One region of the Vibrio ishigakensis genome, then DNA from elsewhere that is predicted to be linked to it. Evidence: predicted binding sites of a transcription regulator. Region 1 holds the regulator's gene; each other region holds the start of a gene.

Region 1 (10,998 bases):
GAGAGGAGATACTCAACAAGGTTGAGACTATTCGTCAACTGTCCAAAGCGGCTCGCAATGGCAGTCAAGAAGACCGTCAGGCGTTAATCAATGAAATCGAGACGCTACCTGATGAGCAATTCATCCCAGTAGCACGCGCTTTCAGTCAGTTCTTGAACCTGACTAATATCGCCGAGCAATACCACACCATCTCTCGCCATTGCGAAGAGCACGTGTGCGAACCTGACGTAATTCAAAGTCTTTTCAGCAAACTAGCTGAGCAGAAAATCTCTCCAGAGCAAGCCTCTGATGCTATCAAGAACCTAAATATCGAACTGGTTCTTACTGCACACCCAACCGAAATCACCCGTCGTACCATGATCAACAAGCTAGTTAAGATAAACGATTGTTTGTCTAAGCTAGAGCTGACCGACATCCCGCATAGAGAGCGAGTAAAGACCGAGCGCCGCCTAGAGCAGTTGATTGCTCAGAGCTGGCACTCCGACGTTATCCGTAAGCAGCGCCCTACTCCACTTGATGAAGCCAAATGGGGTTTTGCGGTAGTTGAAAACTCACTATGGGAAGCGGTGCCTGAGTTCCTTCGTGAACTGAACGACAAGGTTTCTACCCACCTAGATGAAAAGCTACCGATCGACGCACGTCCGGTACACTTCTCTTCTTGGGTTGGTGGTGACCGCGATGGTAACCCATTCGTTACCCACAAGATCACCCAGCAGGTATTGTGGTTATCGCGCGCTAAAGCAGCAGAGCTTTACTACGCTGATATCCAAGAGCTGATCTCTGAGCTTTCTATGACTCAGGCGAACGACACCGTTCGTGAGATGGCTAACGATAACCACGAACCATATCGTGCCATCCTCAAAGAGCTTCGCACCCTACTTAAGAACACCACTAAGGTGATTGATGCTAAGACTCAAGGCACTGAGGTCCCTAACCTGCCAATCCTTGAATCAGCTGATCAGCTTTGGACTCCGCTTCAGGCTATCTATGAATCACTGAACGAGACCGGCATGCGCGTTATCGCCAACGGCTCACTGCTAGATACCCTGCGTCGTATCAAGTGCTTCGGTGTTCACCTAGTTCGCTTGGATATCCGTCAAGAGAGTACCCGCCACTCAAACGTGCTATCTGAAGTGACTCGTTACCTTGGTCTAGGCGACTACGATCAGTGGAGCGAGCAAGACAAGGTTGCCTTCTTGGTGAAAGAGCTAAGCTCGAACCGACCTCTTATCCCACACAACTGGGAGCCCTCTGAAGAGGTTAAAGAGGTTTTGGACACCTGTAAGACAATCGCTCAACACCCTAAAGAAGCGTTTGGTGCCTACGTTATCTCTATGGCGCGTACAGCATCGGATGTGCTAGCAGTTCACCTTCTTTTGCGTGAATCGGGTTGTCCGTTCCGTCTGGGTGTTTGTCCACTGTTTGAAACCCTAGATGACCTCAACAACTCTGAAGAGGTAATGCAGCAGCTATTCAATATCGACTGGTACCGTGGATTCATCCAAGGTGAGCAGATGGTAATGATCGGCTACTCTGATTCAGCCAAAGACGCAGGTGTTATGGCTGCTGGTTGGGCTCAGTATGATGCGATGGATAAGCTGGTTAAGGTTTCTGAGAAAGAGAACATCGACCTAACTCTGTTCCACGGTCGTGGCGGTACTATTGGTCGTGGTGGTGCTCCTGCACACGCGGCACTGTTATCTCAGCCACCTAAATCGCTAAAAGGCGGCCTACGTGTAACCGAACAAGGCGAGATGATCCGCTTTAAGCTGGGTCTACCTCAGGTTGCGGTAAACAGCTTGAACCTATACTCGAGCGCTATCCTAGAAGCTAACCTTCTTCCGCCTCCAGAGCCGAAGAAAGAGTGGCGCGACCTGATGGAAGTGCTGTCTCAGGTTTCTTGTGATGCTTATCGTGGCGTAGTTCGTGGCGAACCAGACTTTGTACCTTACTTCCGCGCAGCAACGCCTGAGCTAGAGCTTGGCAAACTGCCTCTTGGTTCTCGTCCATCTAAGCGTAATCCGAAAGGTGGTGTGGAAAGCTTACGTGCTATCCCATGGATCTTCTCTTGGAGCCAGAACCGCTTAGTACTCCCTGCATGGCTAGGTGCTGGTGAAGCAATCCAATACTCTATCGACCAAGGCCATCAGAAGCTTCTGGAAGAGATGTGTCGCGAATGGCCATTCTTCTCAACACGCCTAGGTATGCTAGAGATGGTGTTCTATAAGTGCAGCAGCGAGATCTCTAAGCTGTACGATCAGAAGCTTACCGACCCATCACTGTGGCGCTTGGGTGATAATCTACGTGCGCAGATGGTGAAAGACATCGAAGCGGTACTTAAGGTCGAAAACAACGAAAACCTAATGCAGAGCGACCCTTGGGGCCTAGAGTCCATTCGTCTTCGCAACATCTATGTTGAGCCACTCAACATGCTTCAGGTTGAACTTCTGAAACGTACTCGCCAAACAGAAGAAGACAACCCAGAGCTCGAAGAGGCTATGATGATGACCATCGCTGGTATCGCAGCAGGTATGCGAAACACAGGTTAATCCTTAATCACACTTCGATATTTCCAAACCCCAGCCTAGGCTGGGGTTTTTGTTTGTATTTATAAATATCAAAGCTGCGTGGCATTCACCAAATATATGAAACGAACTTACTGAAACTCGTTTTTGTCATACTTATTTTGCGATAATCTAATCGCGCACGATCAGGAGTACACTCCCTCATGAGCTTTGCAACTCGTTGTGCAATAAGGGCTCAAACATAATAAAACAATATTCTTCTCAGGTGAGAAAGGCTTAAAAGGTAATACATGCATTCAAGGATCACTTGAATGGCTACGCACTTTTCTTAAACAGACCTCACGTGACACATAACCGAGGCTGATTGGTGTGTTGTTTTTTAATTGCTGTAATTTTGGACGAAAAACATGTCATTACCATACGTTATCTTAACCGTACTGAGCACACGCGATGCAACTGGGTACGACATTACTAAAGAGTTTTCCTATAGCATTGGCTATTTCTGGAAAGCGAGTCATCAGCAGGTTTACCGCGAGTTAAACAAACTAGCAGCCAATGATATGGTTACCTGTGAACTGCAACCTCAATCGGGCAAGCCGGATAAGAAGATCTATTCGATTACCGAGAAAGGTCGCGAAGCGCTAGCAAGCTGGTTCGATCAACCTATTGCACACCCTGCGGTGCGCGATGAGTTTGCAGCTAAGCTATATGCATGTGAAGTGCAGCCTTCAGAGGGCTTCTCAGATCAACTGCAACTGGCTCTTAGTGACTCACGTAAACTGGTGCAGTTCTATCAAGAAATTGAGAACTCACACTACTCTGATGTACGTCTACTCAATCAAAGAGAGAAGATCGAACGCTTAGCACTGCGTCGTAACCTTCTTACTCGCCAAGCTTGGAATGAATGGGCTGAGGAAGTACTGAGCGAAATCGCTTAATCCTCACTATTCAAGTTAGCAAAAAGGACCTCTAGTAGGTCCTTTTGTTTATCTGTAAAAAAGGACGCTCAAGGCGTCCTCTCTTAGTTATGCGGTTTGTGGTCTCACACCGAGGGTATGGCACAGTGCATAGGTCATCTCGGCGCGGTTTAGGGTATAGAAGTGGAAGTCCTTCACTCCCTCACGACTTAGGATACGCACCATGTCGATAGCCTGGCTTGCACCTACTAACTGACGAGTTGTTGGATCATCATCTAGACCTTCAAACTGCTGAGACATCCAGCCAGGAACCTTAACGTTGTTCATAGCCGCAAAGCGCGATGCCTGCTTGAAGTTGGATACAGGCAGGATACCCGGAACGATCTCTACATCGATACCTGCAGCAACACTGCGGTCACGGAATCTTAGATAGCTCTCTACATCAAAGAAGAACTGAGTGATAGCACGGTTAGCGCCCGCATCTACCTTACGCTTTAGGTTAAGCAGATCGGATTGAGCACTTTTCGCTTCTGGGTGAACCTCAGGGAAGGCTGCCACAGAGATATCGAAGTCATGGCGGGCTTTCAGAAGCTCTACCAAGTCAGAAGCATACATATCAGGCTTACCGCCACCCGGTGGAATATCACCACGTAGGGCTACGATACTCTTGATACCATTGTTCCAGTAGTCATCGGCAATATTGATAAGCTCATCACGAGAGGCATCGATACAGGTCAGGTGCGGTGCCGCAACTAGGCCTGTCTGGCTCTTGATCTCTTTTATGATGGAGTGAGTACGGTCACGCTCACCTGAGTTGGCACCATAGGTTACCGATACAAACTTAGGCTGAAGTGTTTTCAGACGATGAACTGAATTCCATAGCGTCTCTTCCATCTTTTCACTGCTCGGCGGGAAAAATTCGAATGAGACATTGATGTTGTCAGAGAGCTCTGCAATGTTCTGATTCAGTGCATCAATGTGACTGGCGTGCGTATATCCCATACTTCTTTCTCCCTTAGAATCAACGCGTGATCAATTTAAAATACGTTTAGACGTCTATATGTCTAAATAATGTGGATTTATGCGAGCCTTGTCAACAAAAAAATCGAGCAAATTTTGTTTGTTTTTTTGATTACAAAAACGCCACCTTATTCGGTGGCGTTATGCTTATAGAAGACCAGAAAGTCTGTTCAGGTCTGACTGGAGCGCACCAGCCGTCACCTCTCGTCCCGCACCCGGACCGCGGATAACTAGCGGGTTGTCTTTGTACCACTTGCTCTCGATAGCAAAGATGTTGTCACACGGAAGCAGGTTCGCCAGTGCATGGTGCTCCTCAAGAGCCTCAACGCCTACAGTGGCTTCGCCCTCTTTAGTCAAACGCGCCACATAGCGAAGCACCTTACCTTGCGATTGAGCCTTCTCTAGACGCTCTTGAAGAATCTCATTCAGAAGATGCGCCTGCGAGAAGAAGTCATCCACATGCAGACCAAGCAAGGTCTCAGGAACCAGAGACTCTACCTTCACATTCTCAGGCTCGATATCTAGACCAGATTCACGCGCTAGAATTACTAGCTTGCGCATTACATCCGTACCATCTAGGTCAGAGCGAGGGTCAGGTTCAGTTAAGCCCTGCTGCCAAGCTAGGTCTACCAACTCGCTGAATGGCACCGCACCATCGTATTGCTGGAATAGCCAAGAAAGCGTGCCAGAGAAGATCCCGGCAAGGGCTACGATGTCATCACCACTCTCTCTAAGGTCACGCACCGTATGGTTTACAGGAAGGCCTGCACCCACAGTTGCATTGTATAGCCAGTGGCGACCGGTTTTAGAGAACAGGTCCTGAACCTGATGATAGAACTCACTCTTTGCCGAACCTGCCAGCTTGTTAGCAGAGATCAGATGCATGCCGTGCTCAGCAAATTCAAGATAGCGGTCTGATACCTCTTGGCTTGCAGTCACATCCAATACCACCAGCTCATCGTAGGTAGTCTGTTTGCTTACCTGAACCAGCCAGTCTTCTTCGATAGCAATGGCTTCGTCGCGGAAACGGTTGTTTACCGTCTTGGCGTCGATGCCGTTTTCATCAAACCAATAGCGATCGCTCGAAACCACAGAGATGAGATCGAAGCTCATACTATGACGCTTCTCCAGCTCGTCTTTTTGCTCAGCGAATAGCTCGACCCAGTTTGAACCTATATTACCCTTACCACATAGGATGAGACCGACGCGCTTTTGCGCTTGGAACAGCTGAGTATGGATAGACTCCAGAAGCAGAGGTACCTCAGCCTGTTTTAGCACTGCAATCAAACTTAGCTCGGTCTCCGACTCGAACATAAACTCAACTGGCGTGTTCTTTAGTTGCTGATAGAAGCCATAACAGTGGTTAGCATTATTAGTAACTCCAGCGCCTACCGCCGCCACCAAGGAATAACCCGATTTTACTTCTAGACCCACTTCAAGGGATGAACCCTCGATGCATGCAATAACACCCGGCAATAACTCACCTGTATAGGCAAGGCGAATACAACGATTGTCTAGCTGAGACTCGTAAGCAAGCGGTGCTAGTTGCGCCTTGTTCAACACGCTCAGTACTTGTGGCTCAAGCGCTTCAAAGTCGTGTGAATGAGCAACGGTTAACTCAATCAGATTTACATCATCTAGCGAGGTCACGATCTTGGCACCACGGCCCGATGCCAATACACGTTCGATACGTGTAGAACCAAATTCTGGTTGATGACTACAACGCAGCTCAAGGTCCATTGCACTTTGCGCTACCGGCTGTAAGGTGCGGCTGTGCAGAACAGGAGCCGCTAGACGAGCCAACTCGTTAGCCTCATCCAAACGAAGAAGAGGAAGCAGACATGCATCAGAAACCACACGTGGGTCTGCGCTATATACGCCTGCCACATCACTCCAGATAGTCACCTTATTCGCTTCAGCTAAGGCACCAATAATGGTTGCTGAGTAGTCGGAGCCGTTACGACCAAGAAGTACAGTTTGGCCCTGTGAATTCTGTGCCATAAAGCCTGTGATTACCTTACGACAATGTGGATGCTGAGCAAGCACAGCCTTAATCAGAGGCCAAGACAGACCACGGTCAATCTCAGGCTGTGTACCCATCTCAGCGCGCAGGAAGTCGCGCGAGTCGAGAGCTACCGATTCCATATCTTGGTGATTGAGAAGTGCTGCTAGAAGGCGTGAAGACCAAACCTCACCGTGCCCCAATACCGCGGCTTTCTCCACCTCAGATAGTGGAGTTAGTGCAGCACCCAGCTCTGCCAACTCACCATTGAGCTTCTCTTGAAGTGGCTCAGCCTTTTCTTGTGGAAGCAGGTCTTCAATAAGTTGGTTCTGATAGGCACGCAGCTCGAGCAAGATCTCATGTGCCACGCGACCATCTTTCTCTAACGCACCCAGCCATTTAAGTAAGTTGTTTGTGGTAGAACCTGCAGCTGAAACCACCACTAGATCGTGGCTGTCAGAGTGCTCTTTTAAAATGGTGGCAACGCGACGAAAGCACTCTGCATTCGCTAGGCTACTGCCACCAAACTTATGTAACTGTGTCATTGCTTATGCCCCTACTAGTTCTAGTGCTTGTTGTAGGTCAGCAATCAAATCTTCTGAATCTTCAAGGCCTACAGACAGGCGCAACAAGAAATGAGAAACACCTGCTTCTGCCAGTGCCTCTTCACCCATAGCTCTATGAGTCATAGTGGCTGGGTGACAGATAAGGCTCTCCACACCACCCAAAGACTCAGCAAGCGAGAATAGCTTCAGACCGCTAACAAAGGTCTTCAGCTCTTCCATCGAACCATTGAATTCAAAGCTCAGCATGCTACCGAAACCACTCTGCTGACGCTTAGCAATCTCATGACCAGGATGTTCAGGAAGGCTTGGGTGATAGATGGTCTTAACGCGAGATTGGGTCTGAAGAAACTGCAGGATCTGCTGCGAGCTCTCTTCGTGCACGCGCATACGTGCGCCTAGGGTGCGAATGCCGCGCAACGTCATATAACTATCAAATGGCGTACCGGTTGCACCGATACAGTTGCCCCACCAAGCCAGCTCTTCTGCATGTTCTTCACTCTTGGTGATCACCACGCCACCGATCACATCCGAGTGACCATTGATGTACTTCGTAGTGGAGTGGATAACGAAGTCAGCACCGAGCTCTAGAGGCTTTTGGAATATCGGTGTCAAAAAGGTATTGTCCACACCCACCAACGCTCCCACTTCTTTTGCTTGAGCACACACCTTAGCGATATCTACCACGCGAACCAAAGGGTTAGATGGAGTCTCAAGCAGGATAAGCTTTGGGTTTTTAGCTAGTGCTTCAGCAAACGCTTCTTCGTTCGATTGGTCTACAAACTCAACCTTGAAGTCACCCTTACGAGCGCGAGTGTTGAACAAGCGATAGGTACCACCGTAGCAATCGTGCGGCGCGATAATCAGGTCATCAGGACCAAGGAAAGCCGATACCCACAGGTTTAGTGCTGAGGTACCGCAGTTAGTCACAACTGCGCCCTTACCAGACTCAAGCTCAAACAGCGCTGTTTCCAAAAGACCGCGGTTTGGGTTACCAGAGCGGGTGTAATCATACTTAGGCACGTCACCAAATGAAGGGAAGCCGTAGTTAGTAGAAAGATAGATAGGTGGCACAACAGCGTGGTGCTGAGTGTCTGACTCGATACCGGTACGAACCGCTATCGTGGATGATTTATGTTTACTGCTCATTTTTGTGGCCTTCCTTTGACAATGAGTGGTCAAGTTTGATACCAATCACAAATACCTTAATCTGTTTATAGATTACCCTCTCCTTGCGTAGACATCAACACATCTAGACGTCTAAATGCCTTTACTTGTAGCAGTAAACATCGCTAAAATTAGGGTTATTAAATCCCTTAAATGGTAATGAAGGTTTTCAATGGCAGATTGGAACGGCGAATACATCAGCCCGTATGCAGAACATGGCAAGAAAAGCACCCAAGTAAAGAAGATCACTGTATCTATCCCTCTTAAAGTGCTTAAGATTTTGACCGACGAAAGAACACGACGCCAAATCAACAACTTGCGTCACGCAACCAACAGTGAACTACTGTGTGAAGCCTTCTTGCACGCCTATACCGGTCAACCTCTTCCAACCGATGAAGACCTGAGAAAAGACCGTCCAGACGAGATCCCAACTGAAGCCAAGGAGATCATGGCTGACCTAGGTATCGAACTAGAGACCTTCGACGATTAAATCGAACAAATAAAAAAACGCCCTCATAATTGAGGGCGTTTTTGTTGGTATCAATAATGGCTTAGCCTTGCATATAGCCTTCTGGTAGCTCGATACGAGCCACACCAGATTCTATCGCCGCTTTAGCAACTGCGGTTGCAACGCGTGGCAACAGGCGTGGGTCCATTGGCTTAGGAATGATATAGCCAGAACCAAACTCTAGGGCATCAACACCTGCCGCATCCAATACCGCTTGTGGTACAGGCTCTTTGGCTAACTGGCGAATCGCCTCAACTGCTGCAAGCTTCATCTCAATGTTGATCTCGCTTGCACGCACATCCAGCGCACCGCGGAAGATGAATGGGAAACAGATTACGTTGTTCACCTGGTTTGGATAGTCAGAACGACCTGTACCCATAATAAGGTCACTACGAACCTCGTGAGCAAGCTCAGGCTTGATCTCTGGATCTGGGTTTGAACACGCAAATACCACCGGCTTATCACCCATAAGCGCAAGCGCCTCAGGAGAAAGTAGATTTGGTCCCGATACACCCAAGAAGAGGTCAGCCCCCTCGATAACATCTTCTAGAGTGCGTTTATCGGTATTGTTCGCAAACAGCTGCTTGTATTCGTTTAGGTCTTCACGACGAGTGTGAATCACACCCTTACGGTCAAGCATGTAGATCTTCTCACGCTGTGCGCCGCACTTAATCAAAAGCTCCATACATGCCACAGCCGCAGCACCTGCGCCAAGACATACGATGGTTGAGTCACAAAGCTGTTTGCCCTGCAGTTCGATAGCATTCAGCATACCTGCAGCAGTTACGATAGCTGTACCATGTTGGTCATCGTGGAATACAGGCACGTCACAGCGTTCAATCAGACGGCTCTCGATCTCAAAGCAGTCTGGCGCCTTGATATCTTCAAGATTAATACCACCAAAGGTATCTGCGATAGCTGCAACCGTATCGACAAACTCATCGATGGTGCGGTGCTTAACCTCGATATCGATAGAATCTAGGCCTGCAAAGCGCTTAAACAGTAGAGCCTTACCTTCCATAACAGGTTTTGAAGCCATAGGCCCCAGGTTACCCAAACCAAGAATCGCCGTACCGTTTGAGATAACCGCTACCATATTGCCCTTGGCTGTGTACTTGTAGACGTTATCCACATTCTGCGCGATTTCACGCACTGGCTCAGCCACGCCTGGGCTGTAAGCCAGAGATAAATCTTTTACCGAGTCAGCCGGAGTAGTCAGTTCTACACCAATTTTGCCTGGGCGAGGGAATTCATGGTAGTCGAGGGCTTGCTGACGAAAGTCATTGGCCGAGTGTTCATCTGTCATGGAGGGGAAGTCCTTTTTTGTTCTAATAAAGAAAGAGAGTCTACTTAAATTTACTACAGCTCTCTACAATTGAAATTTATCAAACCGTAAAAATGCAAAAAGGCCGCTTTCGCGACCTTTTTGACTGTCTTACTACTAAGATTATTTCTTAGAAGAAAGAGCACCGAAACGCTTGTTGAAGCGATCTACACGGCCGCCTGTATCAACGATACGCTGCTTACCAGTGTAGAATGGGTGGCACTTGTCACACACGTCTAGGTGGATAGATTCTTTAGCTAGAGTTGAGTTGAACTCAAAAGTGTTGCCGCAAGAACAAGTTGCTGTTACAGCTTTGTATTCAGGGTGGATACCTGCTTTCATGGGAAAACCTCATATATAGGCCGTGTCGCTATACAGCTCAACGCTGAACACCACACGTAGTTTTTAAATAGTGACGCCGAACTCTCAGCATCTTCAAGGCGCAGTATAATAAAGAAACCCCTGTGGGTTATCAACCTATTTGTCCCTTTTTTCGCCATTTTTATTGCTAATCGAGAGTGGCTATCGAATTTTAGCAGGCTTTTTCTTACTATTGTCCTCGACCACCCCACTCTAGAGAGCGTCATGCGTCCATCAATAGCAAAAGTAGCCCTGCCTGTACCATTAGACCGTGAGTTTGAGTATTTAATTCCAAACCATCTTTTTCCGGTTATCGGTGCGCGCGTTTGGGTACCTTTCGGCCCTAAAAAACTACTGGGAATAGTGACCGGACTCTCTCATCAATCTGAATACGATATTAACAAGCTCAAACCAATTGCTCAGCTTCTAGATCTCGAGCCGCTATGGCCGGAAAAACTGTATAAGCTCATCAAATGGGGAAGCCGCTTCTATCAAGCTCCTATTGGTGAAACCTTCAGTAATGTAATGCCTGGAGCTCTGCGTAAAGGTAAGCCTGCACACAAGCAAGCCATCAAGACCTGGAGCCTAACTGAAGCGGGTAAGAACCAGCTT
Region 2 (10,998 bases), 480 kb from region 1:
CAATGTGAATTGTGATGACTTGGATTCGATGGAGTTTGTGACTACTGCTGAGCGTTGGTTTAACCCAAACTTAGGTCTGATTCAGCAGATCGAAATTATAAAAGCAGAAAATAGTCATATCAGCGAAGAGAAGGCGACGCTTAGCAAAATAGAAAAGTAAAAAAACAAAAAGGCTTTGGGAGCACACCAAAGCCTTTGTCTTACTCGGGGGGTAATTAGGGTCTGTTGAACTTAGCGTTCAACCAGCCAAATGCGAGTTTCATAAGGGCGTAGAGCTTGCGTCTTAGTTGCCTCACCTTGCTCTGAGTAGTTACTCAAAAGCAGTGTTGCTTTGCTGACGTCAAAGTCATCAGGAAGCTCCCAGCTTGCCTCTGTTCCATAGTAGTTGTTCACACAGATAAGGGTCTGATTCGCCGATTTGCGCTGATACATAAAGATCTGTTTATGCTCTGGCAACAAGTCTTGATAATCACCCTCGGTAATGACGGCTACCTGTTTGCGAAGCTCAATCAATCGCTTGTAGAAGTAGAATACAGAACCTGGGTCTGCGACTGCCTGCTCTGCATTTATTTGTGGGTAGTTACTCGCTACCTCAAGCCAAGGTGCTGACTTTGAGAAACCGGCAAACTCTTCACTATTCCATTGCATAGGAGTACGAGAGTTATCGCGAGACTTACTAGCCAGAATATCCAGCATCTGCTGTTTATCCACGCCCTGCTCTTCTACCATCAACTGATACATATTGGTGCTTTCTACATCTCGATACTGCTCGATAGAGGTGTATTTAGGGTTAGTCATACCGATCTCTTCACCCTGATACACATAGGGCGTACCCTGCATCATATGTACTGATGCCGCCAGCATCTTGGCCGATTCAACGCGGTAGTTTTCATCATCTCCCAAGCGAGACACCACACGTGGTTGGTCGTGGTTACACCAAAACAGTGCCCCCCAACCTTGGCCATTTAGGCCAGTTTGCCAGTGATTGAAGATCTGCTTAAGCTCGATGAAATCAAAGGGGGCCTTGGTCCACTTTTCACCGTTTGGATAATCCACTTTAAGGTGGTGGAAGTTAAACACCATAGACAGCTCTTTACCATCTAATGAAGAGTACTGCTGACAATGCTCTAGGGTAGTCGATGACATCTCACCTACCGTCACACTGCCGTATTTCTGGAATACCGCATCGCTTATCTGTTGCAGATATTCGTGCACCCTTGGGCCATCGGTATAGAAGCGACGACCATCGCCGATATCATCGTTCGGAAAATCTTGCTGCTTAGAGATAAGGTTGATTACGTCTAAACGGAATCCGTCGACTCCTTTTTCAGCCCAAAAAGAGATCACCTCTTCTACTTCTTGGCGCACCTTAGGGTTTTCCCAGTTAAGGTCTGCCTGTTCGGTTGCGAATAGATGCAGATAGTATTGACCACTCTTCTCATCAAACTCCCAAGCATTGCCACCAAACTTAGACTGCCAATTGGTTGGCTCTTTACCATCAACAGGATCTTTCCAGATATAGTAATCGCGATAAGGGCTGTCTTTGCCCTCTAAAGCAGATTGGAACCACTTGTGCGCCGTCGAGGTATGGTTAACCACGATATCCATAATGATGCGAATACCACGCTGATGCGCTTGTTCAAGAAGCTCATCAAAATCCTGCATGGTGCCAAAGTCAGGGTTAATGGCGTAGTAGTCAGAGATATCGTAGCCATTATCCACCATAGGCGACTCATATACTGGGGTTAGCCAAATAGCGTCGATACCTAGGCTTTTTAGATAATCGAGTTTAGAGATAATACCCTGGATGTCGCCGGTGCCCTTTGCACCACTGTCACAAAAGCTCTTCGGGTAGATTTGATATACCGTGGCGGTCTTCCACCAAGGCGTCGTTGCGTTATTCATTACCGTGCTACCTAAATGAGAGGGTGGCCTTTGCCACCCCTAGATTATGCGTTTGCTGTTTCTAGCTCGCCCTTGCTTTGAGCGCGCTTATAAAGGATTAGAGTTAGTGTGATTGGCACTATGATTGCCACCAGCATTGCTAGACCAAATACGCCCCAGAAGGCTGGTTGGATAGAAAGGATGCCTGGCAGACCGCCCACACCGATACCGTTTGCCATCACACCTGCGCTACCACAGATTGCTGCCGCTGCCGCACTACCAATCATGGCGCAAAGCATAGGAAACTTGTATTTCAAGTTGATGCCGTACATTGCCGGCTCAGTCACACCTAAATAAGCAGAGATAGCCGCTGGCACAGAGATATCGCGCTCGCCATGTTTCTTGCTGATGATAATGATGCCCACTACCGCTGATGCTTGAGCGATATTTGATAGTGCAATAAGAGGCCAGATTGGTGTACCGCCAAGGTCTTGCATCAGTTGTAGGTCAACGGCGTTAGTAGTGTGGTGGATACCTGTGATAACCAATGGTGCATAGAAGAAACCAAACAGGATTGAACCCAGCACTGCAAAGTCACCTGTCATGGCAGCTTTAGCGGCAAATGCCACACCATCACCCAACATACGACCGAACGGACCAATCAAAGAGTGCGCCAGAATCACAGACAGAATGATAGAGACAAATGGCACCACAACCAGATACAGGTAAGACGGTACGATGCGCTTAAGATTGGTTTCAATAAAGGCTAGCGCCATACCCGCCAGCATCGCTGGAATAACCTGAGCCTGATACCCCACCTTCTCAATGACAAATAGGCCAAAGTCCCATACCTCTGGCACTTCTTTGCCTATCAGATAGGCGTTCATCAATTGAGGCGAAACCAGAGTCACACCTAACGTGATACCCAGAATCGGAGTGCCGCCCAGTTTCTTCACTGTCGACCAACACACACCTACTGGTAGGAAGAAGAAGATAGCTTCACCGATAAGCCATAGGAATGAGTGTACCGTTGCCCAGAACTGACTGATCTCTGTCAGAGTCTGGCCGTCGAACATTCGGATATCACCGATAACGTTACGGAAACCAAGGATCAGACCACCGGTGATAATGGCAGGAAGAAGAGGAACAAAGATTTCTGCCAGATGAGAGATACCACGCTCAAGGATGTTCATGTTCTTGCGCGCTGCAAGCTTGGCATCATCCTTACTCGCCGCTGATTGACCTGATTCCTCAAGCAGCACCTTATACACCTCGTCTACCTCAGTGCCGATAACTACCTGAAACTGGCCTGCATTGGTAAAGCAACCTTTTACCAGAGGAAGTGCCTCTAGCCCTTTGGTGTCAGCCTTATCCGTGTCATTCAAAACAAAACGTAAACGGGTTAAACAGTGACTTACACTGGCGATATTTTCTCTTCCGCCGACCAATTCGATCAGGCGCTGAACATCGCGACGTTCTACCTTGCTCATAACTTAGTTCACCTTAAAGTGGGTACATTTATTATATTCGATGAATCAATGGGAACATTCCCATTTCTTGTGTGACGAATATTGACACTAGTTATGAGAAATTAAAATGGGAACAGTCCCATAAATTGAATCAGGTCACATTCTAGGCAGAGGTTGTTGGGTTTGATGGGTGATTTCAGCCTCACCAGAGAGCTGCTTGATCAAAGCATTTGCCGCTTTCTTGCCGGCTTCGGTATAGCCAGGATCGACGCTATAGACCTTGGGAAATAGGAAAGAGAGCAGTTCATTACCGCCAACACCAGTCACCAAGACATCTTCACGTCCCAGCTCTTGCAGGCGTTTAATAACGCCCAATGCCAAAGTATCACTGGCACAAACTATGGCTTGAGTGTCCGAGCCGAGCACCTTATCCACCAACTGATAGGCACTCTCATGGTGAAGTTCGCCCACCTGGTAGTTAACTCTGTGATCTTTGCGCTGACACCAATCCAGATAAGCGTTTAGTCGAGATAACCCCGTGGTTCTGTCTTTAGGGTCGACACCTATATAGGCAATCTCATCCAGACCTTGGGACTTTACATGCTCTAAGGCAAGCTCAATCACCATCTGGTTGTCATAGTTGATCGAGGAAAGCTCTGGGTAATCCATGGCGATCACCACCGCCTTGTGCTGCCAAGAGGATAAACTCTCCACATCACAATCGGTAAAACCAAATACGATCACGCCATCCACATTGCGACGTTTGAGTACCTCAAGATGCTCATTAGTCTTGTCACGATCAAACTGACTCTCCATAACCACCACATCATAACCAGCGCTATACAGGGTGCTGAGCATAGTGCCCACCGCTTGGTTTTCAGATGGAGAATCGAGGCGGGAGATAATCACACCCACCACTTTTTGACTGCCCCCGCGCATGGACTGGGCTGATTTGGACGGCACATAGCCGGACTCGGAAATCACCTGCTCAACCTTTTGCCGAGTTTCAGGCTTTACCTTAGGGTCGTTGGTCAGGACGCGAGACACAGTCGACTTGCCGACGCCGGCAAGTTTCGCAATATCAAGAATGGTGAGCTTTTTGGTCATGGATTAGCGAGAGGCGATAAATGCAGGAACATCAGCGATGCTATCTAGAACCGCATCGGCAATGGCTTCACCTTTTTCGGTTACCGGCTTACCTGTGCGCACCAAGATCTTAGTGCCAACACCCGCGGCTTCAGCGGCCATCATATCCTCAGCCTTATCGCCAACCATTACAGATTTAGCCATATCGATCTTCAGGAAGTCTCGCGCTGAGATAAACATACCCGGCTTTGGCTTACGACACTCACAATCTTGCTTGTAATCACCAATGCCATGTTCAGGATGATGCGGGCAGTAATAGATGCCGTCGAACTCCACGCCGTTGTCGGAGAAGTTCCAGTCCATCCATTGAGTAAGAGAAAGGAATCTGTCTTCGCTAAATTTACCTCTAGCGATACCAGATTGGTTGGTCACTAGCACCAGCATATAGCCCTGCTGTTGTAGCTTCTTGGTTGCCTCAAATACACCTTCGATGTATTCAAAGTCATGTTCGTCGTGTACGTATCCGTGATCGACGTTAATTACGCCATCACGATCTAAAAAAACAGCAGGTTTAGCCACCGATACTCTCTCTTATAAGGCAGGTTCACACAGATTATTACACGCTTTGTCATCAGTCGCACACTTCAATTACAGTTTAGACGTCTAGACGTAAAAATATCTATTGACTTGACGCTGTGATCGCCATAGCATTTCAGCAGAATTCACTGCAGTTCCCCAGTTTACAGGTTCATTGATGATAGAAATCAACCAAGTTAACAAGATATTTTACCAAGGCAATCGCCCGATTAATGCCTTAGTAGATATCAATCTTAGCGTCGCAAAAGGCAAGATATTTGGCGTAATCGGCTCCTCTGGTGCCGGTAAAAGTACGCTGATCCGCTGTGTAAATATGCTAGAGGTACCGACTAGCGGCGAAGTGATCGTTGATGGCGTTGATCTAACTAAATTAAATGACAAAGGCCTGTCAGAAGCGCGCCGCAATATCGGCATGATCTTCCAGCACTTCAACCTGCTATCTTCTCGCACCGTATTTGATAACGTTGCCCTGCCACTTGAGCTTGCAGGCCGCGACCGTCAACACATCGAAGCGAAAGTAACGGAACTGCTAGACCTTGTTGGCCTTGCTGACAAGAAAGACACCTATCCAGCTAACCTAAGTGGCGGTCAAAAGCAGCGTGTGGCAATCGCACGTGCACTTTCAAGTGACCCTAAGGTTCTGCTGTGTGATGAGGCGACCAGTGCACTGGATCCTGCTACCACTCAATCTATCCTTGAGCTTCTAAAGACCATCAACCGTCAGCTTGGCATCACGGTTCTTATCATTACCCACGAGATGGACGTAGTGAAGAGCATCTGTCACGAGGTGGCGATTATCGGCGGCGGTAAACTGGTTGAGAAAGGCACTGTAGGCGAAATCTTTGCTCACCCGAAAACAGAGCTAGCACGTAAGTTCATTCGCTCTACCCTTGACCTGTCTATTCCAGAAGACTACGCAGAGCGCCTGACCCAGGATCGCTCAGAGGGCAGTCATCCTCTAGTACGCCTTGAGTTCACAGGTGCAACCGTAGATGAGCCAGTGATCAGCCAGATCACCCGCAAATTTGATATCGATGTATCTATCCTAAGCTCTGATCTCGATTACGCAGGCGGCGTGAAATTCGGCATGCTGGTTGCTGAGCTATTCGGCTCAGAAGAAGCCGACCTTGCCGCAATCAAATATCTAGAACAACACAATGTAAAAGTAGAGGTACTTGGCTATGTCAATTGAGATCATTATGGATTGGTTCAGCCTAAACAGTAACCTTCTGCTGAAAGCGACCTGGGAGACCATCTACATGGTGGCATTTTCTGGTATCGTTGGTTTTGCATTGGGTATTCCGCTAGGTGTTATCCTGCACACCACCAAAAAAGGTGGTCTGCTTGAGAACACTAAGCTAAACGCAGTATTGGGCGCGATCGTAAACATTGGCCGAAGCGTACCTTTCTTGGTACTTATGGTAGCCATCATTCCGTTTACTAAGCTACTTATCGGCACCTTTATCGGTACCACAGCGGCTATCGTACCTCTGACTATCGGCGCTATCCCATTTGTGGCTCGCCTTATCGAGGGTGCACTGCTTGAGGTACCAAGCGGCCTTGTAGAAGCAGCTCAGTCAATGGGCGCAACCCCAATGCAGATTATTTCTAAGGTACTGCTTCCTGAAGCACTGCCTACCATTATTAATACAGTAACCATTACCCTAGTTACCCTAGTGAGCTACTCGGCGATGGCCGGTACCGTTGGTGGCGGTGGCCTAGGTGACGTAGCCATTCGCTATGGCTTCCACCGATATGACGTTACTATCATGGCGGTAACCGTTGTGATGCTGATTGTATTAGTGCAAATCATTCAATCTGTGGGTGACGCACTGGTTCGCAAAGTTGACCACAGATAATTTTATTCCAAGGAGAGATTCATGAAATTCAGTTTGAAGAAGCTATTCGCTATTGCCGTTGCAGCATCTGCTGTTGTTCTAGCAGGTTGTGGTGACAAAGCGGAAGATATGAGCAAGATTAAAGTAGGCGTAATGGCGGGTGCTGAAGCACAGGTTGCTGAAGTTGCAGCAAAAGTAGCTAAAGAGAAGTACGGCCTAGACGTTGAGCTAGTAACCTTCACTGACTATGTAACACCAAACGCTGCACTAGACGACGGCTCTGTTGATATCAACGCATTCCAACACAAGCCATACCTAGACCAGCAAATCGCTGACCGTGGTTACAAGCTAGCTATCGCAGGTAACTCTTTTGTTTACCCAATCGCGGGCTACTCTAAGCAAATCAAATCTGTAGACGAGCTAGAAGACGGTGCACGTATCGCAGTACCAAACGATCCAACTAACCTAGGTCGTTCTCTACTTCTTCTTGAGCAACAAGGTCTGATCAAGCTACGTGAAGGCGTTGGTCTACAAGGCACTGTTCGCGACATCATCGAGAACCCTAAAAACATCGCTATCGTTGAGCTAGACGCTGCACAGCTACCACGCTCTCTAGATGACGTTGCACTTTCTATCATCAACACGACTTACGCGAGCTCTATCGACCTAACTCCTGAGCGCGACGGTGTATTCGTTGAAGACAAAGAGTCTCCATACGTGAACCTAATCGTTTCTCGCGAAGAGAACCTAAACGCTGAAAACGTACAAAACTTCGTTAAAGCGTACCAGACTGACGAAGTGTACAAGGCAGCTTCTGACATCTTCAAAGGTGGCGTAGTTAAGGGCTGGTAATCTCCTCCCCTTTTCTTACAGACATTAAAAAACCGCACTCTTGAGTGCGGTTTTTTGTGCGCATAAGGAAATTAAGCCACCTCGATGCCCTTATTCGCTAGAGAGCGATGCAGGAAGTACATCACGCCGCACAACAGGATACCGACAACTACAGCTGTCATACCCATCGAATAGAAGAAGTCACCGTAGGCATGCATAGAGTGGATTTTGTCGCTGCTGCCTTTCGGCACAGCCACCAGCTTACCTAACTGACCTGAGATCAGGTTCGACATAGACGAGGCTAGATACCAAGCACCCATAGCAAACGCGATCATGCGCGGGTGACAGTAAAGGCCAATCATAGATAGCCCCACAGCGCTCACAAACAGCTCTGCAATGGTCACAACAAAGTAAGACAGGCCAACATAGTTACCACTGGCAATACCCGTCTCATAGCCACTAGAGGCGCCTAACCAAAGTACTAGCATAGCCACACCTGCCAAGATAACACCGACTGCGAACTGATATGGGATGGTAAAGCGTACAAAACGGCTGTAGAACTTAGGCAACATTGAACCGATAGCTAGGATAACCAGCGGGTTGATCAGCTGAAACTGTGCCGGAGCTAGAGTCAAACCTAAGATAGTGAAATCGGTATTGTTCTTGGTGAACATCACCATTGTGGTCGCCATCTGGTTGTACAGCACATAGAACACGATAGCCACGAGAATAAGAAACGCTGCAACCAATTGTTTAGTACGGTCTGCGCCAGTAAGAAGCATGGTGCGGATACAGAAAGCTAGGATACCGATAGTACAACCAAGACCAATCAGGTAAGTGCTGATATAAGGGTTTAGGTACGCCACATAAGCAACCGTATAACCGCCAACTAGGTAAAGCAATACAGGAAGCGTACGCCCTAAAGTCATAGGCTGTTTGTCTAGATCATCTACCACGTTGTCGTAGATCTTGCGCTTGGCGATAAAGTTAAGGGCTGCAGCTGCTTTACCTAGCACCACGATAGCCAGCACTGACATAACGCCATATTGGCTGTTCATAAACATAGGGGCTACAGCGATACCGATAAGCGAACCCACGTTGATCGCCATATAGAAGTAGGTCATACCCGACTTGCTGCCCACTTCATCGCCTTTGTAGATTCGACTCACAAGAGCAGAAGATGGAGAACCTACCATGGCATTTACAGCAGGGATAAGCGCGTAGGCCATGATAAAGGCTTGAGTGCCAAAATCGTGTACATGAGAGCTACCGATATACACCAGCAAATAAGCCACGGCTAGAAGGCAGATACCAAGAGTGATGCCGCGACGAATGCCCAGATACTTATCGATAATAAAACCGCCGATGATAGGCATCATATAGCCGATAGCTTGAGTCACGCCCATAAATTCATAGGCTTGCTCTTCGGTCATACCTAGGCCATCTTTTGCCATAGGTAGTGTCAGGAACAGGATGAAGATGGACATGATCGAGTATGAAGCGAACTGTCCAAAGAAGGTAATGGTGGTTACGTTGAAGACCTGCGAGCGTATTAGCTTGCTGTCATTAGTAACGGGATTTAATGTTGTTTGCAAAATGTGTATCTCTAAGAATGTTTGTAATTATCATTCACGTCCCCCAGCGGGCTTGCGAACGCGGCAAACATATCAAAGATACCCCATCACAAAGTGTGGGTATTTTTACATTCCACTAATGGAATACGCCCAATACCACACACAGTAAAACCAAGTGCATATGAAATCTAAAATCTTACTTATCGGCGTACATTTAACCAACTCAGTGTTCTAAATTAAGCCTCAGCAATGGAGCGACAAGGATACAACACGGACTGTTAGTTGCACTTTGCTCAACCAAAAAAAAATGGCCAGCAAAGCTGACCATTTCGATGTGTTTTGTTAAGCGATTAAAGCTTAAGGCGTGTAGTAGGTTGCCGCACCAGGACCTACTGGTAGACCGAATACGAATACCCACACGTAGAACAGTACTGACCAACCTACGATGAAGCAGATTGAGTACGGTAGCATTGTAGCTACTAGAGTACCGATACCTAGGTTCTTCATGTAGCGAGTTGCTACAGCAAGGATTAGGCCGAAGTAGCTCATCATTGGAGTGATGATGTTCGTCGTTGAGTCACCGATACGGTAAGCCGCCTGGATAGTTTCAGGAGCGTAACCCACTAGCATCAGCATAGGTACGAAGATAGGAGCTGTAACTGCCCACTGAGCAGAAGCAGAACCGATCATCAGGTTGATGAAGCCACACATTAGGATGAAGGCGAAGAACAGCATTGGACCCGTTAGGCCAACTGACTGTAGGAAGTCTGCACCAGCAACCGCGAATACTTGGCCGAAGTTAGTCCACTTAAAGAACGCAACAAACTGAGCTGCGAAGAATACAAGTACGATGTACATGCCCATAGAAGACATAGACTTCGACATTGCATTGATCACGTCACGGTCAGTCTTCATAGTGCCAGTTACGCGACCGTATACAAAGCCTGGGATAGCAAAGAATACGAAGATAAAGGCTACGATACTCTTAAGGAACGGAGAACCAGCGATTAGACCAGTTTCAGGGTGACGCAGTGCGCCCCACTCAGGAACAACTGTCAGAGCAAGAACCGCACTCACACCTAGAACAGCGATACCCGCAAGCTTAAGACCACGTTTTTCTTCAGAAGTTAGAGAGCCCATGCTGTCGCCAGACAGGTCTTCTGAAGCTTCTTCGTCGTTGTATTTACCAAGCTTAGGTTCAACAATCTTCTCAGTTACAAATGCACCTGTAATCGCGATGAAGAAAGTCGAGATAAACATGAAGTACCAGTTTGACTCAGGACCAACGGTGTACGTTGGATCGATCATTTGAGCCGCAGTCTCAGTAATACCTGATAGAAGCGGATCAACGGTACCGATTAGAAGGTTTGCAGAGTAACCACCTGATACACCAGCAAATGCTGCAGCTAGACCAGCCAGTGGGTGACGACCCAAAGAGTGGAACAACATAGCCGCAAGAGGAATTAGAACTACGTAACCTAATTCTGATGCTGTGTTAGAGATGATACCAGCAAATACAACCGCTACAGTAACCATGCGCTGAGAAGCGCCCATTACTAGACCACGCATAGCTGCAGAAAGCAGACCAGAGTGCTCAGCGATTGCAACACCTAGCATAGCTACAAGAACTGTACCTAGAGGTGCGAAACCAGTGAAGTTAGTTACTAGGTTAGTAACGATAAGACGCAGGCCTTCACCATTAAGTAGACTTACTACTTG
Region 3 (10,998 bases), 900 kb from region 1:
ATCCTTGTTTGAGCAATACCATTACAATGAAGCCATCATCTTCGGGCATGCACTAGATGGCAACCTACACTTCGTTTTTACCCAGAACTTCGACACCTCAGCAGCTATCGAGCAATATCGCACCTTTATGGAGGAGGTGACTGAACTGGTGGCAGTGAAATATCAGGGCTCTCTTAAAGCTGAGCACGGTACGGGGCGTAATATGGCGCCCTTTGTAGAGCTAGAATGGGGTAAAGACGCATACCGTTTAATGCTCGAGATAAAATCGCTGTTTGACCCGCTTAATCTGATGAACCCTGGGGTTATCATCAATACGGACAGCAATGCGCATCTCAAAGATCTTAAGCCGATGCCGGCAACCCATTCAAACGTGGATCCCTGTATGGAGTGTGGCTTTTGTGAGCCAGTATGCCCGAGTAAAACCCTGTCACTCTCCCCTCGTCAGCGCATAGTCTTGTACCGAGAATTACAAGGCCAACAGGCTAAAGGGGCTGTCGACCCAGAACTTGAAAAACTGTTCGATTATCAGGGGATTGAAACCTGCGCCGTTACTGGTCTGTGTGAGTCGCGCTGTCCCATTAGCATCAATACTGGCACCTTAATCGACTCTCTTAGAAGCAAGTCTAAGTCCAACCCTATCGCTAAGTGGAGCGCAAACAACTTCGATAAAGCCACTCAGATAGCTCGCTGGGGACTCACTGCCAATCAATGGGCTGGTAAAGCTGTTGGGGCCAAGAATATTGAGCGCCTAACACGTAAGCTGAATAAACCGCTGGGTACACCTGTGTTGATCTCAACCCTGCCACCCGCGGCCAAGCAGATCGAGAGCAAAACAAGCCAGCATCAAAACAAGGTTATCTATTTCCCAACCTGTGTTTCTCGCACCTTGGGCTCAAACAACTTAAGTCTTTCAGAGGTGTTCCACTCTATCTGCCAGAAAGCAGGTATCGAGGTCATATTGCCACAAGATTTAGACGCGCTTTGCTGTGGTAAACCCTATGCCAGCATGGGTGACAAGGATCTTGCTAAGCAAAAGTCTCTAGAGCTAGAACTGGCACTAAAACAGCTCTCAGAAGACGGGCAGATCCCGATAGTGTTTGATGCCAGCCCATGTGCTCTCGAGTCTAGTTCACAGTTCTCTGGGCAGTTTAAGCTCTTTGATAGCTGTGAATTTGTGGCAAAAGAGGTCATGGAGAAACTTGAGCTTAACGCCATCGATGAACCCGTGATGCTGCACCTCACCTGTAGCAATCAAAAGCTTGGGCATCAGAATGAAGTGTTGGCATTAGCCAAGCGCTGCTCTAGTGAAGTGATAGTACCAGAGCATGTGCATTGCTGCGGCTTTGCGGGTACAAAAGGTGTTATAACACCTGAGCTGAATGAGAGCGCATTAAGCCCGCTCAAGGCTCAGGTGCCAGAGGGCTGCAGTCGCGGCTTTAGTACCAGCGCTACCTGCGAGATAGGCTTATCGCGACACAGCGGAATCGCCTATCAAAACCTGCTTTATTTGGTAGACGAGGTTAGTTCTCGATAGCTCTGATCACGCGACAAGGATTTCCTGCGGCCACTACGTTCGCGGGAATATCCTTGGTCACGACACTACCTGCGCCGATAACGGTGTTTTCACCGATATTCACACCAGGACAAACAATCACGCCGCCGCCAAGCCACACGTTATCGCCGATAGTGATCGGGTAACCAAACTCGATGGCATCTTCCACGCGCCCTTTCACATCCAACGGATGACCAGCGGTGTAGATCTGAACGTTAGGTGCGAACAGAACGTTGTCGCCAATGGTTACTGTGTTTACGTCTAGAATCACGCAGTTAAAGTTGGTGTAGAAGTTTTTACCTACCTTAATGTTTGAGCCGTAATCACAACGAAACGGAGGCTCTAGATAGGCATTGTCGTTACCAGGAATCAGGGCATCAATAGCCTCACGCCACTCCTCGGTATCGGGAATGCTGTTATTCAGTTTTTGCTGAACTTTGCGACTCTGAACGCGCTCATCCAAAAGGTCCTTATCCCATGCGTCGTATGGCTCTCCGGCCAGCATTTTTTCTCTTTCAGTTTTCATAGTCTTTGCTCTCAAGGTTGAACTTGGCGAACTATGCCATGAATTAAAATGCATACACGGGCGAAATAACCAATACGAGAAAAGCGTCACAAATCGTGATGGTTTAAGGGAACAATAAATCGTAAATCAGAACGTAAATTTAACGTTTGTGGTGCTGTTTTACTCGCTGCACAAAGTCTGCAATATGGGACTGGTCTTTGTCGGCAATTCGAACCGCTGCATAGGAGTGACGCTGGATCCCAGACTCACCAACCTTGCAGGTAGCAATCAAGGATTGATCTTCAAAGGTGCGAACCGCCCAGTCTGGAAGCGCCGCGACTCCAAACCCACCGGAAACCATCTGCAGCAGAGTCGCCGTATTGTCCACCCGCTTCCATTTTTTTGGTTCAAGATTGGCAGGTTTTAGAAATAGGTTATAGATATCCATGCGCTGCTTCTCGACCGGATAGGTAAGAAGCGTTTGATTGGTTAGATCAGATGGCTCAATAAAGTCTTTAGTCTCGAATTCATGCTCCTTGGCAAACACCATCTGCAACTCATAGCCAAACAGGGGCACAAAATGCAGGTCACTGCGAGACTCCACATCCGAGGTGATCATAAGGTCAATCTCACCTGCAAGAAGTCTTTCCAAAGGTTGCTGATGAAATCCCGACTCTAGATCCACACTTAGATTTGGATAGTCCGTTTGAAATTTTTTGATGGTCGGCAGTAGCCATTGAAAGCAAGAGTGGCAATCGATCGCTAGGGTAAAAGAGTCAATATCCAAAGGCTCTTTTAGCGAGAGTTCCACCTCATGGATCTTTGGTAGCACTTCATGGGCAAGCGCCACCAAACGCTCACCTTGAGAGGTAAACTTCAGCGGCTTGGTTTTACGATAAAACAGCGGTGCGCCAATACGCACCTCAAGCTCTTTTACCTGATGAGAAACAGCCGATTGGGTAATATGCAAACTCTCAGCACAGGCGCTTAAAGAACCGTGCTGTTGTAGAGCGCGCATGGTGCGTAAGTGCTTGAGCTCAATCATAACTTTCCTTGCTGTTTAATCCTGACTTCATTAAGCCACACGAACGTCTAGACGTCTATAAGTAATTTTCTAAACCTAACATTTCACTATGAAATCTGCTCAAGCCAACCTTGAATAAGTTGCAATTGTTTCAATCGCTTAGATGGCCTCATGATGAATACACACAAACATCGTGAGGATAATGAGATGACAAAAGCACATATTCTAGGCTACCCAAGAATTGGTGAAAAACGCGAACTTAAGTTTGCTCTTGAGGCTTATTGGAGGGGTGACAGCGACCTGGATACCCTGCTATCCGTAGGTAAAGAACTTCGCGCTAAGAACTGGCAAGCACAAGCCGATGCTGGACTGGACTTTGTCACCGTAGGCGATTTCGCTTGGTACGATCATGTCCTTAATACCAGTTTGCTACTGGGACATGTTCCACAGCGTCACCGCAAGCACGGCATCAATATTGATACCCTATTTACCATTGCTCGAGCCGACACCGAGTGCGATTGTGGTCATGCTGCAGACATGACTAAATGGTTTAACACTAACTACCATTATCTGGTTCCAGAGTTCTCTAAATCCGATACTTTTGAGCTAAGTTGGTTGCAGCTATTTGACGAGGTCAAAGAAGCACAAGCTCTTGGACATCAAGTGAAGGTCAGCCTTCTTGGACCATTGAGCTATCTATATCTAGGCAAGACAGTAGAAGAAAGCTTCGACCAACTCTGTCTACTTCCCCAATTACTCGATACCTATCAAGAGATCCTACAAAGACTAAGTGACCTGGATGTAGAGTGGGTTCAGATTGACGAGCCTATCCTTGCTCTGCAGCTTGAGCCAAACTGGCTTGAGGCATTTGGCTTTGCATACAAGGCTCTCCACGGGCGAGTTAAACTGCTTCTCACCACCTATTTTGATCACATCGAAGAGTCATTCGATACCATAAGCAAACTGCCAATCGATGGTCTGCATCTGGACCTAGTCGCAGGGTCTAAGCAGCTAAACTCGATAGCGCCAAAGATACCTACTGATTGGGTGCTGTCACTTGGCGTAGTCAATGGACGCAATGTTTGGCGCTCCGATCTAGGGGCTTGGATTGAAGACCTGGCTTCCATCGCTCGCGACCGAAAAGAAAATCTTTGGATTGCTTCTTCCTGCTCTCTACTGCATTCCCCAGTTGATCTTGGTTCTGAATCACAGCTTTCAAATCCAGAGTGGTTTGCCTTTGCCAAACAAAAACTGAGTGAGATAGCCAAGCTAACATCTGCCCTGACGGGTGATGAAGATGCGCAAGCTTGGTGCATAGAATATAGCGTTCCAATTCGTCAACGAGCCCACGATACTCAAGTCACCAAGCCTGAGGTTCAAGCACGCATCGCTTGTCTCACCGAGAAAAGTGGTGAGCGTAGAGAGCCTTTTACTACGCGCATCAAAGCACAGCAAGCAAAGCTAAATCTGCCCAAGCTACCGACCACAACCATAGGTTCATTCCCACAAACCGGGGATATTCGAACTGCACGAGGTCAATTCAAGCGCGGTGAGATTACGCTTGAGCAATATGAGACCCACCTAAAGGCGCAAATAAAAGCCTGCGTCGAAAAGCAAGAAGCACTGGGCCTTGATGTCTTAGTACATGGTGAGGCTGAGCGAAATGACATGGTGGAATACTTTACTGAACACCTTGAGGGCTTCCAAACCACCGACTTTGGTTGGGTTCAAAGCTATGGCTCACGTTGTGTCAAACCAGCCATCATTACATCTGACATTAAGCGTTCAGCTCCTATCACGGTAAAATGGTCTAGCTATGCGCAATCTCTTACCAATAAACACATGAAAGGCATGCTCACCGGCCCTGTGACCATACTCTGCTGGACCTTCCCTCGAGAAGATATAGCGCGCGAAATATCAGCAAAACAAATTGCACTGGCACTGAAAGATGAGGTCGCAGATCTACAAGATGCGGACATCAATATTATCCAAATTGATGAACCTGCGATTCGTGAAGGCTTGCCACTGAAGAAGAGTGATCACAAGACTTACCTTAATTGGGCTGTGGATGCCTTTAAGATATCTGCATCATCTGCTAAATCTGAAACCCAGATTCACACCCATATGTGCTACAGCGAGTTCAACGAGATCATAGATGCGGTCGCGAGATTGGATGCTGATGTGATCACAATAGAGACCGCTCGCTCCCAGATGGCGCTACTCGAAGCATTTGAGTCATTTAACTACCCGAATGATATTGGCCCTGGTGTGTATGATATCCATTCTCCAGCCGTTCCTAGTAAAGAACAGATAACCAATTTGCTCAAAAAAGCGAACCAGTATATTCCACTGCAACGTCTTTGGGTTAACCCGGACTGCGGACTAAAAACGCGGGGTTGGAAGGAAACCGAAGCGGCTTTGGCCAACATGGTAGAAGCAACCAAGGCACTCAGAGAAACGCTCAATTAGTTGCAATCGGTCCATCAACTAGGAGGCTGACAAAGCCTCCTTAATTTATTGACACCGTGAATGTTTTGAACTTATACACGAGGCAAAACACTAGGGTAAATTTTTTGCAAATCACTGTTCATTTATTAACCAATTAAAAAATAAAGTAAAATCTCCTACCCCTTTTGGTGTAGCTGTTTTCGTCCTTTGACAACCTAAAAACGCAAACTTATACCTAATATCATGTCTTGCATCTTGGGAAGATGGCAGGGCTCGGTTCTTATTGGTAAAAGGCTGGGACGCAATGGACGCGAAACGTACCTCTGTCAAGAGTGTGAACACTCGAAAAAAACCGATCAGGCGGCTTTCCTTTAAGTCGCTTCGTGGTGCCTCACTGATCGAATTCTCGATCGTCGCCACCCTCTTATTCGCCCTTATATTCACGATCGTCGATTTTGCACTGTTTGGCTACGTCAAACTCACCATGCAACATGCAGTGCGCGAAGGCGCTCGATACGCTATCACTGGACGCTCAGACTTAGACCCCAATGAAATAGAAGACGACCGTCTTCGTTCCTTGGCCATATTAGAAAAAATCTCGCAAGAATCCGATGGGTTGTTAACTAGAGTGGTCAAGATCAATGGCATTCGAGCAGAGGATGTCGATGGCAACGACGTCACCTCTACATTCGGTTCGGCTGGTGAAACAATAGCTATCCATATCGACTGCGAATGGCCGACCTTTAGCCCGATTATCTACCCCCTTTTGAGCGACGGTAAGTATGAGTTTACCGTCAGTACTGCTATGAAGAATGAAACCTTTTAGAGTGGAGAGAGCCTATGAAAAGTTTGTTCTTTCGCAAATGCCAAGCCGGATTAGCATCAGTGGAAATGGCAATCATCACCCCGGTCCTGCTCATCATCATGATGGGCATCTTTGAAGTGACTCAGGTGATTCAAGCCAACAATATAATTATCAGTTTGAGTCGTGAAGGTGCCAACATCATTGCTAGAAATAGCTCACAAACCCCCGAAGAGGTAATGGATATTGTCGCTTCCACCTCAAACCCTCTCGATATGGGTACTGACGGTGCCATGTTCATCAGCCAAGTCGTGGGCAGAGGTGACGATTCCAGTGGCAATCCACAAGCACCCTACTTGAACGAGCAGTACCGTTGGCAAGACGGGGGCTATACGACATTAGATTCGACATGGGGGGCGTGCGCCAGTTGGACAGATGGCGAATGTAACATTTCTACGACGCCTGATTTGAACAACTTTCCGCTTACACTGGACGATGGAGAGACAGTGTATGTGGTTGAGGTGATCTATCGATACTCGCCTGTATCAACATTCATATTTGATACAGACTTTTCGATAAGAGAGCTCACTTACCTATGAGGATATCACTATGGACGTGAAACGAAACAGACCTCGAATGTCCAAAGGGTTAGCAACCCTACTCACGGTAATCTCACTACCCTTCCTTCTTATTTTAACCGGGCTTGCTGTGGACTCAGGCAGAGCTTACACCACACAGGCCAAGTTATTTGCTGCTGTGGATGCGGCGGGAATAGCTGCGGCAAGGGCCATTTCGACCGGCGCCAGTAAAACCATTCGAGAAGCTAATGCAACTGCAGCCGCACAAAAATACTTCAATGTGAACCTCTCTGACGCCCTGTCGCAAAGTAGTCCAGTATTATCTAATCCAACCTACACCTATGATGCCGATGACAATATCACCATCGATTTGACTGCCACCGCCGATATGCCTACCTCATTTATCCAACTGCTGGGCTTTGATACTTGGCCGGTTGGGGTAGAGGCTCAAACTATTCGTAGGCCAGTTGACATTTCCCTAGTGATAGATAACTCAGGTTCACTCGAAGATGTTTTTGACACTGTACTTGAGCGTTCAAAAAACTTCCTGAGCAACTTCAATCCTGACTTCGATCGTGTCTCTGTAACCCAGTACGGTTATGGTGCAAATACAGTAATTCCTTTTAATACTTTGCAACGAAGTCATAACAACGACTCGATAAATACAGCAATCGATGCGATGACTTATGAGACAGGTGGCAATCAGCACTACACAAACACTGCCGGTGGCTTTTTAAGTGGATACAATCAATTCGACAGCGCAGACCCAATAGCTGCTAACTTGCGAGTTTTAGTGATTTTTACTGATGGTGCACCAAACACCTTCACTTCTAATTTCTCCATAGATGGAACTGATTACGAGGCTGCAATCTCGACAACGGGAAGCTCAGGTCGTGGACTATGGAATCCTACGGCTATGAGACAACGCCTTGACTACACTGTTGATGGCTCAACTGTAAGTAGCTCATACGATATCTACAAACACGTGGATATATTGGCTAACGATACGTATCAAGGGTTTAGGTTACTCGGTGGACCTCGTGCTGGTGAGACTACCTATTCTGCTGATACTGGCGAGAGTGAGTTTCAATCCATAATGCGCAAGATATCCCGAGACCTTCCTGAGAAGATGGCCTACCAAGCTCGTGAAGATGGCGTATTTGTCTTTACGTTGGGTTTAGGTGACGCACTTCTCGATGATATGGGGAACGGCACCGGTGAGGACATGCTGTATCGAATGGCAAATGATCCAAGAATGCAAAGCCGTGACGCTACTGCTGACGAATTTGAACCCAATCAAAAACAGGGAGTGTATTGCTTCGCTGAGGACGAGAGCGACCTCGGTCCCTGTTTCGACAAGATGCTGGACGTCATCATTCGTCTAACCCTGTAACCACAAACGACCTCATCAGAGGTCGTTTTTCTTTTCACTGAGTTATCGACAAAATGACCGATGCACTCATACCTGCAAATATCGCTAGGAAGAGAAAGAACTTACACAGGCTTCCTTTGCCTTCCAAGCTCTCATGGTTACTACTCATTTTTCTGCTCATCACCCTTACCTCCTTGAGATGAACTACAACACTTACAGTATAGGGCTCTCTAAGTTAGAAACTTGAGGGTGAGCGACATAAATTTGAAATATGTTGTGAGCTATTTAACGATTTTAAAACAAGAGCTTAATACGAATATTCAAACATTTATTTCGCTTATGAAACGCATTACATACCAATAGATACCATCATTAAAAAAGCCACTCTACTGAGTGGCTTACTAAAACTATTTCATTCTTTGTAGAGTTGAAGTATCCGTATGGGCAAACTCTTTGCCGTAGATGTTTAGTGCCGTACTCTGTGAATATGTCAGGGTATCGCCCTCTATCTTCAGCGTCATAGAGAAATCTGTGGTGGTTGCGTTATCTTTCATAAAGTTAGACTCTGCTACGCCTCTATCAGAAACCTTAAGCGTCATATCGGTTCCTGCAACGCCCTCAGCAGTGATACAGGTTGTGCGTGGCACACAGAAGGAATTATATACAATCTGATTGTCCTTATCGTATATCAGATAACCACGTTGGTCGTGGAACTTAGAATCATCGGCTTTGCGAAATACTTCTTGCTTGTAATACAGAGCAACCAGCGTTTGTTCGCTGGCATTTATTGCATCTGCAGCAACCTCAAATGTCATCGTCTCATAAAAAGGAGTAATGGCAGGAGCGCCCTCTCCTTGAGGGGTCCCTGCTTGAGCAGGAGAAATATCAACACCACCTGCGGCAGTCGATTGCCAGGTACCAACGAGTTGAGCCAGAGGGCCAAAATCCAAACCGTCGATAACCGTGTTGTCGTGATCAGCCATAGCTGATAAAGGCACTGCTGCGGATAGAGCTAAAAGTAGAGCTTTTTTCATATCTTGCGTTCCATCTTATGATTGTTTTAACACCAGATTGATGGAAAGTTACTCGGAAAATCTTATCTCAAGTCAATTTTAAAAGTAGTTGCATACGGTAAATTGCTACAAAATATTATTGATAATGATTTTCATTTAGATTTATTGAAGGAGATCACATTTTAGGGGTTGCCAGATCTAAATGAGAAGTATTATTATTAACTCGAACAGACGGAAATCTTGCACAATCCAACCTCTGACTGTTTGCTTCCAGTTAAGTAGGCGCTCCACGGCGCACCGCTTTTTTACGGCACCCAACTTTGGGTGCCATTTTTTTGCCTCTAATACATGGTATTGCCATTCTTTGTCCCTTCCAGGATCTGTTGCAGAGAATCCCAATGCTCTACTATCTTGCCGTTATCGTCGAAACGGAAAAAATCCATAGTCACGTATTCATCACCATCTGGCCAAACTTGATGGGTATGCAAAGCGACTAGGTTATCCTCTGCAACTGCGCGAACAAACTCTATGCTTTTGTTGGGATAATCTCGCGCCATTTCCAAGAAATAATCGATAAAAGGTTGCTTACCATTGCCAACCAAAGGGTTATGCTGGATGTAATCATCACCGACGAACAGCTCTACGGCTCGTACAGGATCTCCTAGGTAAGCCGTTCGATAGAATTCGATAGCATTTTGTTTATTTTCAGCAAGGTTCTGTCCCATTTGTGTAGTCCTTTTTAACTCGACCTAAACAGTGTGGGACAGAAAATAGTGCGGATCTAGTCGTAAAAGTTAGACTGGCTTTGAACTGGAATACTGAGAGAGATTTTTCTCCAGTAGAATTTTAAGCTCACCTAGTTCATCACAATTAAGCACATTACTGTTGATGGGATAGCGCATCATATTGAAATTAATCCATTCAATAAGCTTCTCTCTACTTTGTGCCAGTTTGTACTCTTTACTCTGGTCGGATACACGTCCGAGAGTAGGACAAAAGTCACCGATATTGAAAGCACGACTACCAAAAGTGCTAGCGCCGTTACAATGGCCATCGGACTTCCTGAATCGACCTATATTCTCTACATCGAAAAACAGTGGCGTAATCTTAGTCACTGAATAAGGCAAGAAATAATCCCCTAATTTTAATCCTCGCTTATTTATATGTCCTGACCAAACCGGTGTCGCAACGTACACAACGTCCCCCACCTTGATATGATCATATTTAAACTTCTTTAATACCGCCATATGCAGAACCTCAAATATTAAATCTAAAACTACTTTATATATTTACTACCAACTACATTTTTTACTGAATTCACAACCAATAAAAACAATATATTCATATACTTAGAGGCCTCCGCAAATGACTACCCAAGATATACCAATAGTTTATTGGCCGTTAATAAATCAGATTCAATCAAACAAATTTAATTGAATCTGATTTCATATAAATACAGTTCTTATATTTTCGCAGAGGGTAACTTATTATTTGAAACAATACATATTAGGAATGTAATATTGATGTTTTGCAAATAGCACAAAGACCTAACCCTAGGTTTAGGGGTAGGTCAGTTGTAAAGAATAGAGTATTTGAACAGGCGATCAGCCTTTAAACTCGACTTGGCAGCGAACCCCGGCGGACAGGGCTCCAGAATCATTATTTAGAGAGACAGTGACTGCAAAGGTGTTACTCGCAGCATCT

What was found. Region 1 encodes MetJ, which represses methionine synthesis genes. Its sites were predicted from a motif close to TTAGACNTNTANANGTCTAA; they were not measured.
Region 2: a site for MetJ is predicted at 5,095-5,114, ahead of metN (methionine ABC transporter ATP-binding protein MetN). Genes of this name have one in related genera too.
Region 3: a site for MetJ is predicted at 3,142-3,161, ahead of metE (5-methyltetrahydropteroyltriglutamate--homocysteine S-methyltransferase). Genes of this name have one in related genera too.

Annotation. Positions count from the first base shown of each region.
Region 1 is NZ_AP024881.1:173,745-184,742, reverse strand. It holds gene ppc (phosphoenolpyruvate carboxylase) at 1-2,549, shown strand, start outside; gene Pcarn_RS00850 (PadR family transcriptional regulator) at 2,933-3,463, shown strand; gene metF (methylenetetrahydrofolate reductase) at 3,551-4,444, opposite strand; gene Pcarn_RS00840 (bifunctional aspartate kinase/homoserine dehydrogenase II) at 4,610-7,009, opposite strand; gene Pcarn_RS00835 (O-succinylhomoserine (thiol)-lyase) at 7,013-8,176, opposite strand; gene metJ (met regulon transcriptional regulator MetJ) at 8,367-8,684, shown strand; gene Pcarn_RS00825 (malic enzyme-like NAD(P)-binding protein) at 8,746-10,008, opposite strand; gene rpmE (50S ribosomal protein L31) at 10,150-10,368, opposite strand; gene priA (primosomal protein N') at 10,612-10,998, shown strand, end outside.
Region 2 is NZ_AP024881.1:657,367-668,364, reverse strand. It holds gene Pcarn_RS03150 (hypothetical protein) at 1-160, shown strand, start outside; gene treC (alpha,alpha-phosphotrehalase) at 232-1,905, opposite strand; gene treB (PTS trehalose transporter subunit IIBC) at 1,950-3,374, opposite strand; gene treR (trehalose operon repressor TreR) at 3,510-4,460, opposite strand; gene gmhB (D-glycero-beta-D-manno-heptose 1,7-bisphosphate 7-phosphatase) at 4,464-5,018, opposite strand; gene metN (methionine ABC transporter ATP-binding protein MetN) at 5,194-6,228, shown strand; gene Pcarn_RS03120 (methionine ABC transporter permease) at 6,218-6,895, shown strand; gene Pcarn_RS03115 (MetQ/NlpA family lipoprotein) at 6,917-7,726, shown strand; gene Pcarn_RS03110 (peptide MFS transporter) at 7,798-9,300, opposite strand; gene Pcarn_RS03105 (AbgT family transporter) at 9,637-10,998, opposite strand, start outside.
Region 3 is NZ_AP024881.1:1,076,009-1,087,006, reverse strand. It holds gene Pcarn_RS04870 (FAD-binding and (Fe-S)-binding domain-containing protein) at 1-1,534, shown strand, start outside; gene Pcarn_RS04865 (sugar O-acetyltransferase) at 1,521-2,078, opposite strand; gene Pcarn_RS04860 (LysR substrate-binding domain-containing protein) at 2,218-3,102, opposite strand; gene metE (5-methyltetrahydropteroyltriglutamate--homocysteine S-methyltransferase) at 3,289-5,550, shown strand; gene Pcarn_RS04850 (TadE/TadG family type IV pilus assembly protein) at 5,834-6,355, shown strand; gene Pcarn_RS04845 (TadE/TadG family type IV pilus assembly protein) at 6,370-6,930, shown strand; gene Pcarn_RS04840 (vWA domain-containing protein) at 6,968-8,302, shown strand; gene Pcarn_RS04835 (hypothetical protein) at 8,337-8,462, opposite strand; gene Pcarn_RS04830 (heme-binding beta-barrel domain-containing protein) at 8,689-9,315, opposite strand; gene Pcarn_RS04825 (nuclear transport factor 2 family protein) at 9,636-10,019, opposite strand; gene Pcarn_RS04820 (hypothetical protein) at 10,089-10,541, opposite strand; gene Pcarn_RS04815 (efflux RND transporter periplasmic adaptor subunit) at 10,899-10,998, opposite strand, start outside.